2 regions of the Fictibacillus sp. EA-CB0309 genome follow, and region 2 is predicted to be linked to the other one. Evidence: a T-box and tRNA genes for the amino acid it is inferred to sense, from the RefSeq annotation. Region 2 holds a T-box; the other holds one or more tRNA genes.
What was found. The T-box of region 2 lies ahead of alaS (alanine--tRNA ligase). A T-box ahead of a tRNA ligase gene usually reads a tRNA of that ligase, here a tRNA-Ala.
Positions count from the first base shown of each region.

Region 1 (6,365 bases), 1.4 Mb from region 2:
TGCCAAGAAAAGCCTCTAGTGAGGAAAGAGGTGCCCGTACCGCAAACCGACACAGGTAGGCGAGGAGAGAATCCTAAGATGATCGGGAGAACTCTCGTTAAGGAACTCGGCAAAATGACCCCGTAACTTCGGGAGAAGGGGTGCTCTGATAGGGTTTATCGCCCGAGAGAGCCGCAGTGAATAGATCCAAGCGACTGTTTAGCAAAAACACAGGTCTCTGCGAAACCGCAAGGTGAAGTATAGGGGCTGACACCTGCCCGGTGCTGGAAGGTTAAGAGGAGGGGTTATCCTTACGGAGAAGCTCTGAATTGAAGCCCCAGTAAACGGCGGCCGTAACTATAACGGTCCTAAGGTAGCGAAATTCCTTGTCGGGTAAGTTCCGACCCGCACGAAAGGTGTAACGACTTGGATACTGTCTCAACGAGAGACCCGGTGAAATTATAGTACCTGTGAAGATGCAGGTTACCCGCGACAGGACGGAAAGACCCCATGGAGCTTTACTGCAGCTTGATATTGGATTTTGGTACAGCTTGTACAGGATAGGTAGGAGCCTGAGAAGCCGGAGCGCCAGCTTCGGTGGAGGCGTCGGTGGGATACTACCCTGGCTGTATTGAAATTCTAACCTTGAACCGTGATCCGGTTCGGAGACAGTGTCAGGCGGGCAGTTTGACTGGGGCGGTCGCCTCCTAAACAGTAACGGAGGCGCCCAAAGGTTCCCTCAGAATGGTTGGAAATCATTCGCAGAGTGTAAAGGCACAAGGGAGCTTGACTGCGAGACCTACAAGTCGAGCAGGGACGAAAGTCGGGCTTAGTGATCCGGTGGTTCCGCATGGAAGGGCCATCGCTCAACGGATAAAAGCTACCCTGGGGATAACAGGCTTATCTCCCCAAGAGTCCACATCGACGGGGAGGTTTGGCACCTCGATGTCGGCTCATCGCATCCTGGGGCTGAAGTAGGTCCCAAGGGTTGGGCTGTTCGCCCATTAAAGCGGTACGCGAGCTGGGTTCAGAACGTCGTGAGACAGTTCGGTCCCTATCCGTCGCGGGCGCAGGAAATTTGAGAGGAGCTGTCCTTAGTACGAGAGGACCGGGATGGACACACCGCTGGTGTACCAGTTGTTCCGCCAGGGGCATAGCTGGGTAGCTACGTGTGGACGGGATAAGTGCTGAAAGCATCTAAGCATGAAGCCCCCTCAAGATGAGATTTCCCATCACGTTAAGTGAGTAAGACCCCTTAGAGATGATGAGGTTGATAGGTCTGGTGTGGAAGCGTGGTGACACGTGGAGCTGACAGATACTAATCGGTCGAGGGCTTATCCTTAAAATGCATAAACGTTTGGAAACGTCGTATCTAGTTTTGAGAGAACATAAAAAAAATGATGAAAATCATTAAAAAATCTCTTGCATTTATGAATTACATAGAGTATAATTTTATCTTGTCGAGATAAAAAATAACTCGCTAATCTGGTCTAGTGATGATGGCGAAGAGGTCACACCCGTTCCCATACCGAACACGGAAGTTAAGCTCTTCAGCGCCGATGGTAGTTGGGGGTCTCCCCTGTTAGAGTAGGACGTCGCTAGGCTAGATATAAAATGGAGGATTAGCTCAGCTGGGAGAGCACCTGCCTTACAAGCAGGGGTCGGCGGTTCGAACCCGTCATCCTCCACCATTTATTCTTTACTTGCCGGTTTAGCTCAATTGGTAGAGCAACTGACTTGTAATCAGTAGGTTGGGGGTTCAAGTCCTCTAGCCGGCACCATTTTGCACGAGCCATTAGCTCAGTCGGTAGAGCATCTGACTTTTAATCAGAGGGTCGAAGGTTCGAGTCCTTCATGGCTCACCATTTATACACGCGGGTGTGGCGGAATTGGCAGACGCGCTAGACTTAGGATCTAGTGTCTTTGACGTGGGGGTTCGAGTCCCTTCACCCGCACCAATTTCCTTTTTGAAAACAAAATATGTTTGCGGAAGTAGTTCAGTGGTAGAATACAACCTTGCCAAGGTTGGGGTCGCGGGTTCGAATCCCGTCTTCCGCTCCAAAGTTATTGTATGTGCCGGGGTGGCGGAACTGGCAGACGCACAGGACTTAAAATCCTGCGGTAGGTGACTACCGTACCGGTTCGATTCCGGTCCTCGGCACCACATACATGCGCCCTTAGCTCAGCTGGATAGAGTGTTTGACTACGAATCAAAAGGTCGGGAGTTCGAATCTCTCAGGGCGCGCCATGTTTTACGGGAAGTGGCTCAGCTTGGTAGAGCACCTGGTTTGGGACCAGGGGGTCGCAGGTTCAAATCCTGTCTTCCCGACCATTATAACAAATATGTTATTTGGGGCTTTAGCTCAGCTGGGAGAGCGCCTGCCTTGCACGCAGGAGGTCAGCGGTTCGATCCCGCTAAGCTCCACCATTTTTCAGAAAATGTTTCTGACATTTTCTTTTTTATTGCAAAAAAGTTCTTTGAAAACTGAACAAAAGAAATAGGTAAGGAATTAAATTAATTCCGTCAGTTTTAAAATCGAGCAAGACAAACACTTTTATGGAGAGTTTGATCCTGGCTCAGGATGAACGCTGGCGGCGTGCCTAATACATGCAAGTCGAGCGAATGAAGAGGAGCTTGCTCCTCTGATTTAGCGGCGGACGGGTGAGTAACACGTGGGTAATCTGCCTGTAAGACGGGGATAACTCCGGGAAACCGGGGCTAATACCGGATAATAAGAAGAAACGCATGTTTCTTTTTGAAAGTCGGTTTCGGCTGACACTTACAGATGAGCCCGCGGCGCATTAGCTAGTTGGTGAGGTAACGGCTCACCAAGGCGACGATGCGTAGCCGACCTGAGAGGGTGATCGGCCACACTGGGACTGAGACACGGCCCAGACTCCTACGGGAGGCAGCAGTAGGGAATCTTCGGCAATGGGCGAAAGCCTGACCGAGCAACGCCGCGTGAGCGATGAAGGCCTTCGGGTCGTAAAGCTCTGTTGTTAGAGAAGAACAAGTACGAGAGTAACTGCTCGTACCTTGACGGTACCTAACCAGAAAGCCACGGCTAACTACGTGCCAGCAGCCGCGGTAATACGTAGGTGGCAAGCGTTATCCGGAATTATTGGGCGTAAAGCGCGCGCAGGCGGTCTCTTAAGTCTGATGTGAAAGCCCACGGCTCAACCGTGGAGGGTCATTGGAAACTGGGAGACTTGAGTGCAGGAGAGAAAAGTGGAATTCCACGTGTAGCGGTGAAATGCGTAGAGATGTGGAGGAACACCAGTGGCGAAGGCGGCTTTTTGGCCTGTAACTGACGCTGAGGCGCGAAAGCGTGGGGAGCAAACAGGATTAGATACCCTGGTAGTCCACGCCGTAAACGATGAGTGCTAGGTGTTGGGGGGTTCCACCCTCAGTGCTGAAGTTAACACATTAAGCACTCCGCCTGGGGAGTACGACCGCAAGGTTGAAACTCAAAGGAATTGACGGGGGCCCGCACAAGCAGTGGAGCATGTGGTTTAATTCGAAGCAACGCGAAGAACCTTACCAGGTCTTGACATCCTTTGACCACTCTAGAGATAGAGCTTTCCCCTTCGGGGGACAAAGTGACAGGTGGTGCATGGTTGTCGTCAGCTCGTGTCGTGAGATGTTGGGTTAAGTCCCGCAACGAGCGCAACCCTTGACCTTAGTTGCCAGCATTCAGTTGGGCACTCTAAGGTGACTGCCGGTGACAAACCGGAGGAAGGTGGGGATGACGTCAAATCATCATGCCCCTTATGACCTGGGCTACACACGTGCTACAATGGATGATACAAAGGGTTGCAAAGCCGCGAGGCCAAGCCAATCCCAAAAAGTCATTCTCAGTTCGGATTGTAGGCTGCAACTCGCCTACATGAAGCCGGAATTGCTAGTAATCGCGGATCAGCATGCCGCGGTGAATACGTTCCCGGGCCTTGTACACACCGCCCGTCACACCACGAGAGTTTGTAACACCCGAAGTCGGTGGGGTAACCCTTTTGGGAGCCAGCCGCCGAAGGTGGGACAGATGATTGGGGTGAAGTCGTAACAAGGTAGCCGTATCGGAAGGTGCGGCTGGATCACCTCCTTTCTATGGAGATTATGAAACAGCTTCGACTGTTTCGTAAGTACACCTATTCTTCTTTTGTTCAGTTTTGAAGGAACTTAACTTCCTTTAGGGGCCTATAGCTCAGCTGGTTAGAGCGCACGCCTGATAAGCGTGAGGTCGATGGTTCGAGTCCATTTAGGCCCACCATTTTCATAATTTAATTCCCATTATGGGGCTTTAGCTCAGCTGGGAGAGCGCCTGCCTTGCACGCAGGAGGTCAGCGGTTCGATCCCGCTAAGCTCCACCATTGCACATCTTACGATGATGCATTTTTAAATTGTGTTCTTTGAAAACTAGATATCGACATCCAAACAATATGCAAGGCAGATAGATATTTATCTGCGCCAAGCAAGAATCTTTGATGTGTAAACATCATATAAGGTTAAGCTAGAAAGGGCGCACGGTGGATGCCTTGGCACTAGGAGCCGAAGAAGGACGGGACGAACACCGATATGCCTCGGGGAGCTGTAAGTAAGCATTGATCCGGGGATTTCCGAATGGGGGAACCCACCATCCGTAATGGGATGGTATCCATATCTGAATACATAGGGTATGAGAAGGCAGACCCGGGGAACTGAAACATCTAAGTACCCGGAGGAAGAGAAAGCAAATGCGATTTCCTGAGTAGCGGCGAGCGAAACGGAATCAGCCCAAACCAGAGGGCTTGCCCTCTGGGGTTGTAGGACACTCTACATGGAGTTACAAAGGAACGAAGTAGGTGAAGCGGTCTGGAAAGGCCAGCCAAAGAAGGTAACAGCCCTGTAGCTGAAACTTCGTTCTCTCCTGAGTGGATCCTGAGTACGGCGGGACACGTGAAACCCCGTCGGAATCCGGGAGGACCATCTCCCAAGGCTAAATACTCCCTAGTGACCGATAGTGAACCAGTACCGTGAGGGAAAGGTGAAAAGCACCCCGGAAGGGGAGTGAAATAGATCCTGAAACCGTGTGCCTACAAGTAGTCGGAGCCCATTAACGGGTGACGGCGTGCCTTTTGTAGAATGAACCGGCGAGTTACGATCCCGTGCAAGGTTAAGTTGATAAGACGGAGCCGCAGCGAAAGCGAGTCTGAATAGGGCGACATAGTACGTGGTCGTAGACCCGAAACCGTGTGATCTACCCATGTCCAGGGTGAAGTTCAGGTAACACTGAATGGAGGCCCGAACCCACGCACGTTGAAAAGTGCGGGGATGAGGTGTGGGTAGGGGTGAAATGCCAATCGAACACGGAGATAGCTGGTTCTCCCCGAAATAGCTTTAGGGCTAGCCTCGCGGCAAGATTCCTGGAGGTAGAGCACTGATTGGACTAGGGGCCCCCACAGGGTTACCGAATTCAGTCAAACTCCGAATGCCAGAGAATTATCCGCGGGAGTCAGACTGCGAGTGATAAGATCCGTAGTCAAAAGGGAAACAGCCCAGACCATCAGCTAAGGTCCCAAAGTATACGTTAAGTGGCAAAGGATGTGGAGTTGCCCAGACAACCAGGATGTTGGCTTAGAAGCAGCCACCATTTAAAGAGTGCGTAATAGCTCACTGGTCGAGTGACTCTGCGCCGAAAATGTAACGGGGCTAAACGTATCACCGAAGCTATGGCTTGTACCGTATGGTACAGGGGTAGGGGAGCGTTCGAAGTGCAGCGAAGTCAGACCGGAAGGACTGGTGGAGCGCTTTGAAGTGAGAATGCCGGTATGAGTAGCGAAAGACAAGTGAGAATCTTGTCCATCGAAAGCCTAAGGTTTCCTGAGGAAGGCTCGTCCGCTCAGGGTTAGTCGGGGCCTAAGCCGAGGCTGAAAAGCGTAGGCGATGGATAACAGGTTGATATTCCTGTACCACCTCCTTTCCGTTTGAACAATGGGGGGACGCAGTAAGGTAGGGTGAGCGCACTGATGGAATAGTGCGTCTAAGCAGTTAGGCTGTTGGGTAGGCAAATCCGCCCAACGTGAAGGCTGAGCTGTGATGGCGAGGGAAATTTTAGTACCGAAGTCCCTGATCCTACACTGCCAAGAAAAGCCTCTAGTGAGGAAAGAGGTGCCCGTACCGCAAACCGACACAGGTAGGCGAGGAGAGAATCCTAAGATGATCGGGAGAACTCTCGTTAAGGAACTCGGCAAAATGACCCCGTAACTTCGGGAGAAGGGGTGCTCTGATAGGGTTTATCGCCCGAGAGAGCCGCAGTGAATAGATCCAAGCGACTGTTTAGCAAAAACACAGGTCTCTGCGAAACCGCAAGGTGAAGTATAGGGGCTGACACCTGCCCGGTGCTGGAAGG
Region 1 is NZ_CP169271.1:186,268-192,632, reverse strand. It holds rRNA gene ACEWFH_RS01300 (23S ribosomal RNA) at 1-1,321, shown strand, start outside; rRNA gene rrf (5S ribosomal RNA) at 1,469-1,583, shown strand; tRNA gene ACEWFH_RS01290 (tRNA-Val) at 1,596-1,670, shown strand; tRNA gene ACEWFH_RS01285 (tRNA-Thr) at 1,685-1,760, shown strand; tRNA gene ACEWFH_RS01280 (tRNA-Lys) at 1,769-1,844, shown strand; tRNA gene ACEWFH_RS01275 (tRNA-Leu) at 1,854-1,937, shown strand; tRNA gene ACEWFH_RS01270 (tRNA-Gly) at 1,966-2,040, shown strand; tRNA gene ACEWFH_RS01265 (tRNA-Leu) at 2,055-2,143, shown strand; tRNA gene ACEWFH_RS01260 (tRNA-Arg) at 2,151-2,227, shown strand; tRNA gene ACEWFH_RS01255 (tRNA-Pro) at 2,235-2,311, shown strand; tRNA gene ACEWFH_RS01250 (tRNA-Ala) at 2,332-2,407, shown strand; rRNA gene ACEWFH_RS01245 (16S ribosomal RNA) at 2,534-4,082, shown strand; tRNA gene ACEWFH_RS01240 (tRNA-Ile) at 4,171-4,247, shown strand; tRNA gene ACEWFH_RS01235 (tRNA-Ala) at 4,272-4,347, shown strand; rRNA gene ACEWFH_RS01230 (23S ribosomal RNA) at 4,481-6,365, shown strand, end outside.
Region 1: it encodes a tRNA-Ala, which carries the amino acid that the T-box ahead of alaS (alanine--tRNA ligase) is inferred to sense. The anticodon was not compared.

Region 2 (6,365 bases):
TTCGACAGGAATGTTGCCCCATACTTTTTCGTTAACGATCTCCTCGATCTTCTCAAGCTCTTCTGAAGAAATGCTTCCAAAGTGTGTGAAGTCAAAACGCAAACGACCTTCTTGTACAAGAGACCCTGCCTGATTTACGTGCGTTCCAAGAACATCTTTTAATGCTTGATGAAGAAGGTGAGTAGCAGTATGGTTCTTCACTACTTTTGCACGAATTTCAGGGTCAACCTCGACTGAAACTTCGATATTGTTTTCGAGAACACCTTTTTCAACAACAACTGTGTGAAGGTTTTGTCCGTTTGGCGCTTTTTGAACATCTTTCACTTTTAGTGCCAGCTCTTTACCTGTAATAGTACCTTGGTCAGCAATCTGACCACCGCTTTCTGCATAAAAAGGTGTAACATTCAAGATAACTTGAGCTTCTTCACCTGCGGCTACCATTGCAACGCGCTCACCGTTTTGAAGAACTTCAAGTATTTTAGCTTCTCCTGATAGGTGGTCATAACCTGAGAATTCACTTTTTACTGTAATGTCAGAAAGCACTCCACCTTGTACTTGCATGCTGTCCACTTCTTGTCTTGCAGCACGAGCACGTTCACGCTGTGCCTTCATCTCATTTTCAAAGCCCTCTAGATCGACATCCATTCCATTTTCAGCCGCATATTCTTGGGTAAGCTCGAATGGGAAACCAAACGTATCGTAAAGCTTGAATGCGTCTTTTCCAGAGATAACAGTTCTTCCCTCTTCTTTTTCTTTTGCCATCACATCTTCTAAGATTGCAAGACCTTCGTTGATTGTTTCATGGAAACGTTCTTCTTCCGTCTTAATGACTTTTTGAATGAACGGAACTTTTTCTTTTACTTCTGGGTAGAAGTCTACCATGATGTCTGCAACAGTTGGTACTAGTTCATACATGAAAGGCTTGTTGATGTTGATCTTTTTCGCAAAACGAATCGCTCTTCTGATCAAACGTCGAAGAATATATCCTCTTCCTTCATTTGATGGTAGAGCACTGTCACCAATCGCAAAACTTACCGTACGAACATGGTCAGCGATTACTTTAAACGCAGTGTCTGTCTCTGTACTTAAGCCATAAGACGTGTCAGAAAGCTTTTCTGTTGCTTTGATGATCGGCATGAATAGATCTGTTTCAAAGTTCGTCTTCGTGTCTTGGATTACACAAACCATTCTCTCAAGCCCCATACCTGTATCGATGTTCTTCTTAGGAAGTGGTGTATATGTGCCATCCGGATTATGGTTGAACTGAGAGAACACAAGGTTCCATACTTCAAGATATCTATCGTTCTCTCCACCTGGATATAGTTCAGGGTCAGATAGATCGCTGCCGAAAGCTTCACCGCGGTCATAGAAAATCTCTGTATTAGGCCCGCTCGGTCCCTCGCCGATATCCCAGAAGTTTCCTTCCAAACGAATGATACGCTCTTCAGGTAACCCTACTTGTTTTGTCCAAATTTCAAATGCCTCATCGTCTTCTGGGTGGATCGTCACAGAAAGTTTTGAAGGATCAAAGCCGATCCATTTTTCACTCGTTAAGAATTCCCATGCCCAAAGAATCGCTTCCACTTTAAAGTAATCACCGATCGAAAAGTTTCCTAGCATCTCGAAGAACGTGTGGTGTCTAGTTGTAATACCAACATTCTCGATATCGTTCGTACGAATCGATTTTTGTGCATTTGTGATACGAGGGTTCTCAGGAATCACTCGGCCGTCAAAATATTTTTTCAGTGTTGCAACACCACTATTGATCCATAAAAGAGTAGGATCTTCATGCGGAACTAAGGAAGCACTAGGTTCTACACCATGGCCTTTTTCTTGGAAAAATCAAGGAACATTTGTCTAACTTGAGCTGAAGTCAAATATTTCATCGTTTTCATTCTCCTTTTACTTTTTCAGATAGGTACTTTTCTAAAAAACGTTGCTTTGGAGCGGAAAATCAACTACTTTTAATAGCAACAGAGTTTACGAAAAGAGTTAGATAAAAACAAAAAAACTCCAATCCCTGTATAAAACAGGGACGAGAGTTTTGAATTCACGCGGTACCACCCTGGTTATATGCAATTGAAAGCATATCACCTTGATTAAGCCTTAACGCGGCATAACGGCAGATTTTCCTTCTGCACTCCAGAGTAGCTTTCGGTTTCCTTCTTCCTAAAACATCTTTCAGCCGATGGATGTTTCTCTCTTTTGGAAGGTCTGAAACGTACTTATCTCTTTCAGCGATTTTTTATCTTCTAGCGTTAGTATACGTTTATTTATTCTTACTTGTCAATCTGTCTTCAGCCGATGTTCCCTAATGTGAATGACAATCACTTTAATCACACTAAAAATGGGTACGGCTAGAATCATACCAGGCACTCCAGCTAGCTCTCCTCCAAGCAATAGAGAAAAGATAATAAATACGGGATGGATATGAAGATTTCGTCCTACGATAAAAGGTCCTAAAATGTTGCCTTCAATGAACTGTAATACGAGCATAATACCAACCGTAATCCAGACCATCTTCCAAGAGATCGTTAAAGCGATTAGTATCACTGGAATCGCCCCTAAGATCGGACCAAAATACGGAATGACATCGGTTATCGCGATAACAAGCCCTAACAGGATGGGGTACGGCATACCTACGAGCCATAGAGCGATCATCGCTGCAGCCCCTAAAATCGCTCCTACAAATAACTGCCCTCTTATATAACCTCCAAGAGATTGATCGATATCTTTTATCAGGTGCTTACCTTCGTTTCGGTATCTTCTTGGCGTTACAAACCAAAGTGCTTTTTTAGTTTCTCAAAATCATTCAGAAAATAGAATACTAAAAACGGAACAACAATGATTACAAAGAAATAATCCACGATCTTTCGTAATGAAAAAATGGCATTAGTTAAGATATTCTGTGCATTGGTTTCCATTTTCACGATGTAATTTTCAATTTTTGAATGAACCGAATACGGAAGTGCTGAAGTTCCTTTATCGACTTTGTATAAAAGATCTTTGTAATCTTCGGCAAGGGCGGGCACATTTACTAACAGTTGTTTCATCTGCACAACAAAGTAAGGAAACCCTTTGACAGCAGCATACCCTAATCCGCCAAAGAACAGGAGGTAGATACTTAAAATCGCAACAAATCGCGGCAGCCCTTTTTCATGCACGTATTCAACGACTGGATGCAGCAGATATGTAATAAGAGCAGCAAGAAAAAAAGGCAGGAATACCCCTTTAATGGCGCTCCATAATGGTTCGTATAGAGGGTAAAGTTTCATCAAAAGAAACAAACATAAAAACAATAATAAAGAGAGTGTCAGCCTGTAAACCCACTTCATTCGATTGTCTCTTGTCATATTTTCACCTTTTCTTTAAAAAACCCCGTCCTTTTTTGAGACGGGGCTTGCGTACTTTTAATAAATGGCTTTTGCGACTTTTTTCGGATTCTTTTTACCCGTCTTGAAGTCCAAAGATCAGAGATATCCGAAAAATTGTAATTCATTTTGGACATTCTTGACATCCTTTTTGTTTCTCATCGCATATGTTGCCGCTCCAATACCAAGTGCGAAAAGAGAACTCATCGTCCTGCTCATGCTGTATCACCTCGACATTAGAGTTTTGTACTTATGACGTGCTTTCTCTATAAGTCAGATCTTGATCTTCAAATAAATCATCGAGTGAAGTTAGAGAGCCGTCTTCTTCCACTTGATGAAGGGACAGTCTTCCTTTAACAATGGAAAGCTCAATAAAACAGTTCCAGCAATAATACTGGTTCACACCGATTTTCCCAATATCTTTTCTACTGCAGTTCGGACATTCCACTTGCTCTCGCTCCTTTAAATTTTACTTTTACAAGGGTGTCCTGAAACCAGAAAAAATATACGCAATTATTGGTTTTGAAGAATCTTGACTTCTAGAAATAAAAAAGAAATGTCCGACGAGATGACATCTTACATCTCCCGAACATTTCTAGTTTGTTTCGTTTAGAAGGGTCTCATTCGTTAAATCTTTTTCCAGCTGCGTTTCTTGAAGACGAAGTTTCAATCCCGAGAATCGTTCCAATTCGTCTGAGCGCTGAACTGCCCAAGTAAAAGCTTCTTGTTCACCACATAGAATTAAATATTCTTTACTTCTCGTTATTGCTGTATAAAGCAAGTTCCGTTTTAACATCCTATAATAGCTTTTTAAAACTGGAAGAATTACGATTGGATATTCACTGCCTTGTGACTTATGTATCGAACAGCAAAAAGCATGTGTGAAATGATGAAATTCACTTCTTTTATACGTTACTTCGATTTCGTCAAAGCTGATTACGATTTGGTCTTCTTTATCCGTATTCTCCCTGGCATAAATTACAGCAACAATCTCACCAATATCACCATTGAACACTTGATCCTCTGGTTGATTGACGAGCTGAAGTACTTTATCTCCTTTTCGGTAAAAAACATTGGCAACTTGCAGTTGACGCTGTTTTTGTTTCTCAGGATTAAAAGACGCTGAAGCTCAACATTCAATCGGTCGATTCCCACTGAACCTTTATACATAGGAGCTAGTACTTGAATATCCCTAGAAGTGTATCCTTTTTTTATTGCATTTTCACAAACTTGAAGAATCGCTTGAAAAACTTGTTCGCCTGAACATGAAAAAAACGTCTGTCGCTTTGAGGATTAAGTAGATCATCGGGTACGTTGCCGTTTTTCATTTCATGAGCTAATCGTATGATGGATGACCCCTCTGCTTGCCTGTAAATATCCACTAATCGTGTCTGTGGAATATGTTCGGATTGAAGCAAGTCTTTTAGCACTTGGCCTGGTCCAACAGATGGTAGCTGATCTTCATCACCTACAAAAATAATCTGAATATGCTTCGGCAGTGCTTTCGATAGAGAGTGCGCGAGCCAAATATCAACCATTGACATTTCATCAACAATTAACAGCTTCCCCTCAATGGGCTCATCTTCGTTCTTTTCAAAAGTTCCCCCACCTTTCCATCCTAACAAACGATGGATCGTGTGTGCCGGTATCCCTGTCGATTCAGTCATTCTTTTCGCAGCACGACCAGTTGGTGCAACAAGTAGTACAGGAAATGGTTCTTTTTTCCTCTGTAATCATCTGGGTTCAGACTCACACCATGAATCTCGCTATAAAGTTCAACAATCCCTTTTATTACAGTGGTTTTTCCTGTTCCTGGTCCCCCAGTCAATACCATTAGTGACGATGTTAAAGCTTTTTTATCGCCTCTTTTTGACTGTTCGCATATTTCATGTTAAGTCTTTTTTCAAGCGCTGATAGTTCACTTTCCAATTTTTCAACATCAATGTGATAATCGTTTTGCTGACTTTGTAATAATTGATTCATCTTTTGCGCAAATCCACGTTCTGCAAAATATAGAGAGGGCAAATACACAACGTTCTCTTTAATAATTAAACGCTGTTCCGCCTCCATGTCTTGAATCTCTCTAAAAATACTCATCTCATCGACCGTGTTCTTTCCATCTGCTAAAAGCTTTCTCACACCTTCTAGCAGATCTTCCATCGGCAGATAAGAGTGCCCGAGATCTGTTCCCTGATCACGCAGTACGAATTGACAAGCTGCTTGTATTCGGTTTGGATGATTCACTTGCATGCCATTTCCTTTTGCGATCTCATCTGCACGATGAAATCCAATTCCGGCAACATCTTCAATAAGTCGATAAGGTTCGTTTTTAATAACCGTAACAGCTTCATCCTGATACGTTTGAAAGATCTTCATCGCAAGCTGTGGTCCAATTCCATAGGGCTGAACCGCCATCATCACTTGGTCTAATCCTCTGTTCTGTAAAAGAGATTCGTGCAAGCTTTTAGCCTGATCTTCTGTTAACTTCGGAATCTGGCGTATGTATTCAGGGATTCCAACAGTTTGGTTATCGCATCATTCCCCATTACTTCAACGATATGTTCTGCCGTCTTCTTTCCTATTCCTTTAAACAGGTCACTGGAGAGATATTGAATCATTGCCTCTTTTGATTGTGGCATCTCTTTTTGAAAGAATTCGACTTCATATTGCTTGCCGTATTTGGGATGATCTTTAAATTTGCCATAAAATAAGTACAGTTCATCTTCTCGTAATGGCGGAAGAATCCCGTAACCATGACTTCTTTTTCATTGTAATTTTCACTTGTCTCTTTCACCCTTATTCGCGCAACGGTGTAGAGGCTTTCCGACTGATGATAGACAGTAGCAATCAACGTACCTTTTATAAATCGGGACGTTTCTGGCGTTTCATCGTCTAAATGAAAGGAAGGCTGCTGTGCCATAAAGCACCCCTTTAATGGTTTGTATTCTTACTTTCGATATTTCTTTTCCCGTTCCCTGCTAAATAATGGTCAGG
Region 2 is NZ_CP169271.1:1,558,347-1,564,711, reverse strand. It holds partial or broken gene alaS (alanine--tRNA ligase) at 1-1,886, opposite strand, end outside; T-box leader at 2,029-2,247, opposite strand; partial or broken gene ACEWFH_RS08610 (AI-2E family transporter) at 2,287-3,275, opposite strand; gene ACEWFH_RS08605 (DUF3918 family protein) at 3,471-3,578, opposite strand; gene ACEWFH_RS08600 (hypothetical protein) at 3,622-3,819, opposite strand; partial or broken gene recD2 (SF1B family DNA helicase RecD2) at 3,967-6,291, opposite strand; gene ACEWFH_RS08590 (tetratricopeptide repeat protein) at 6,303-6,365, opposite strand, start outside.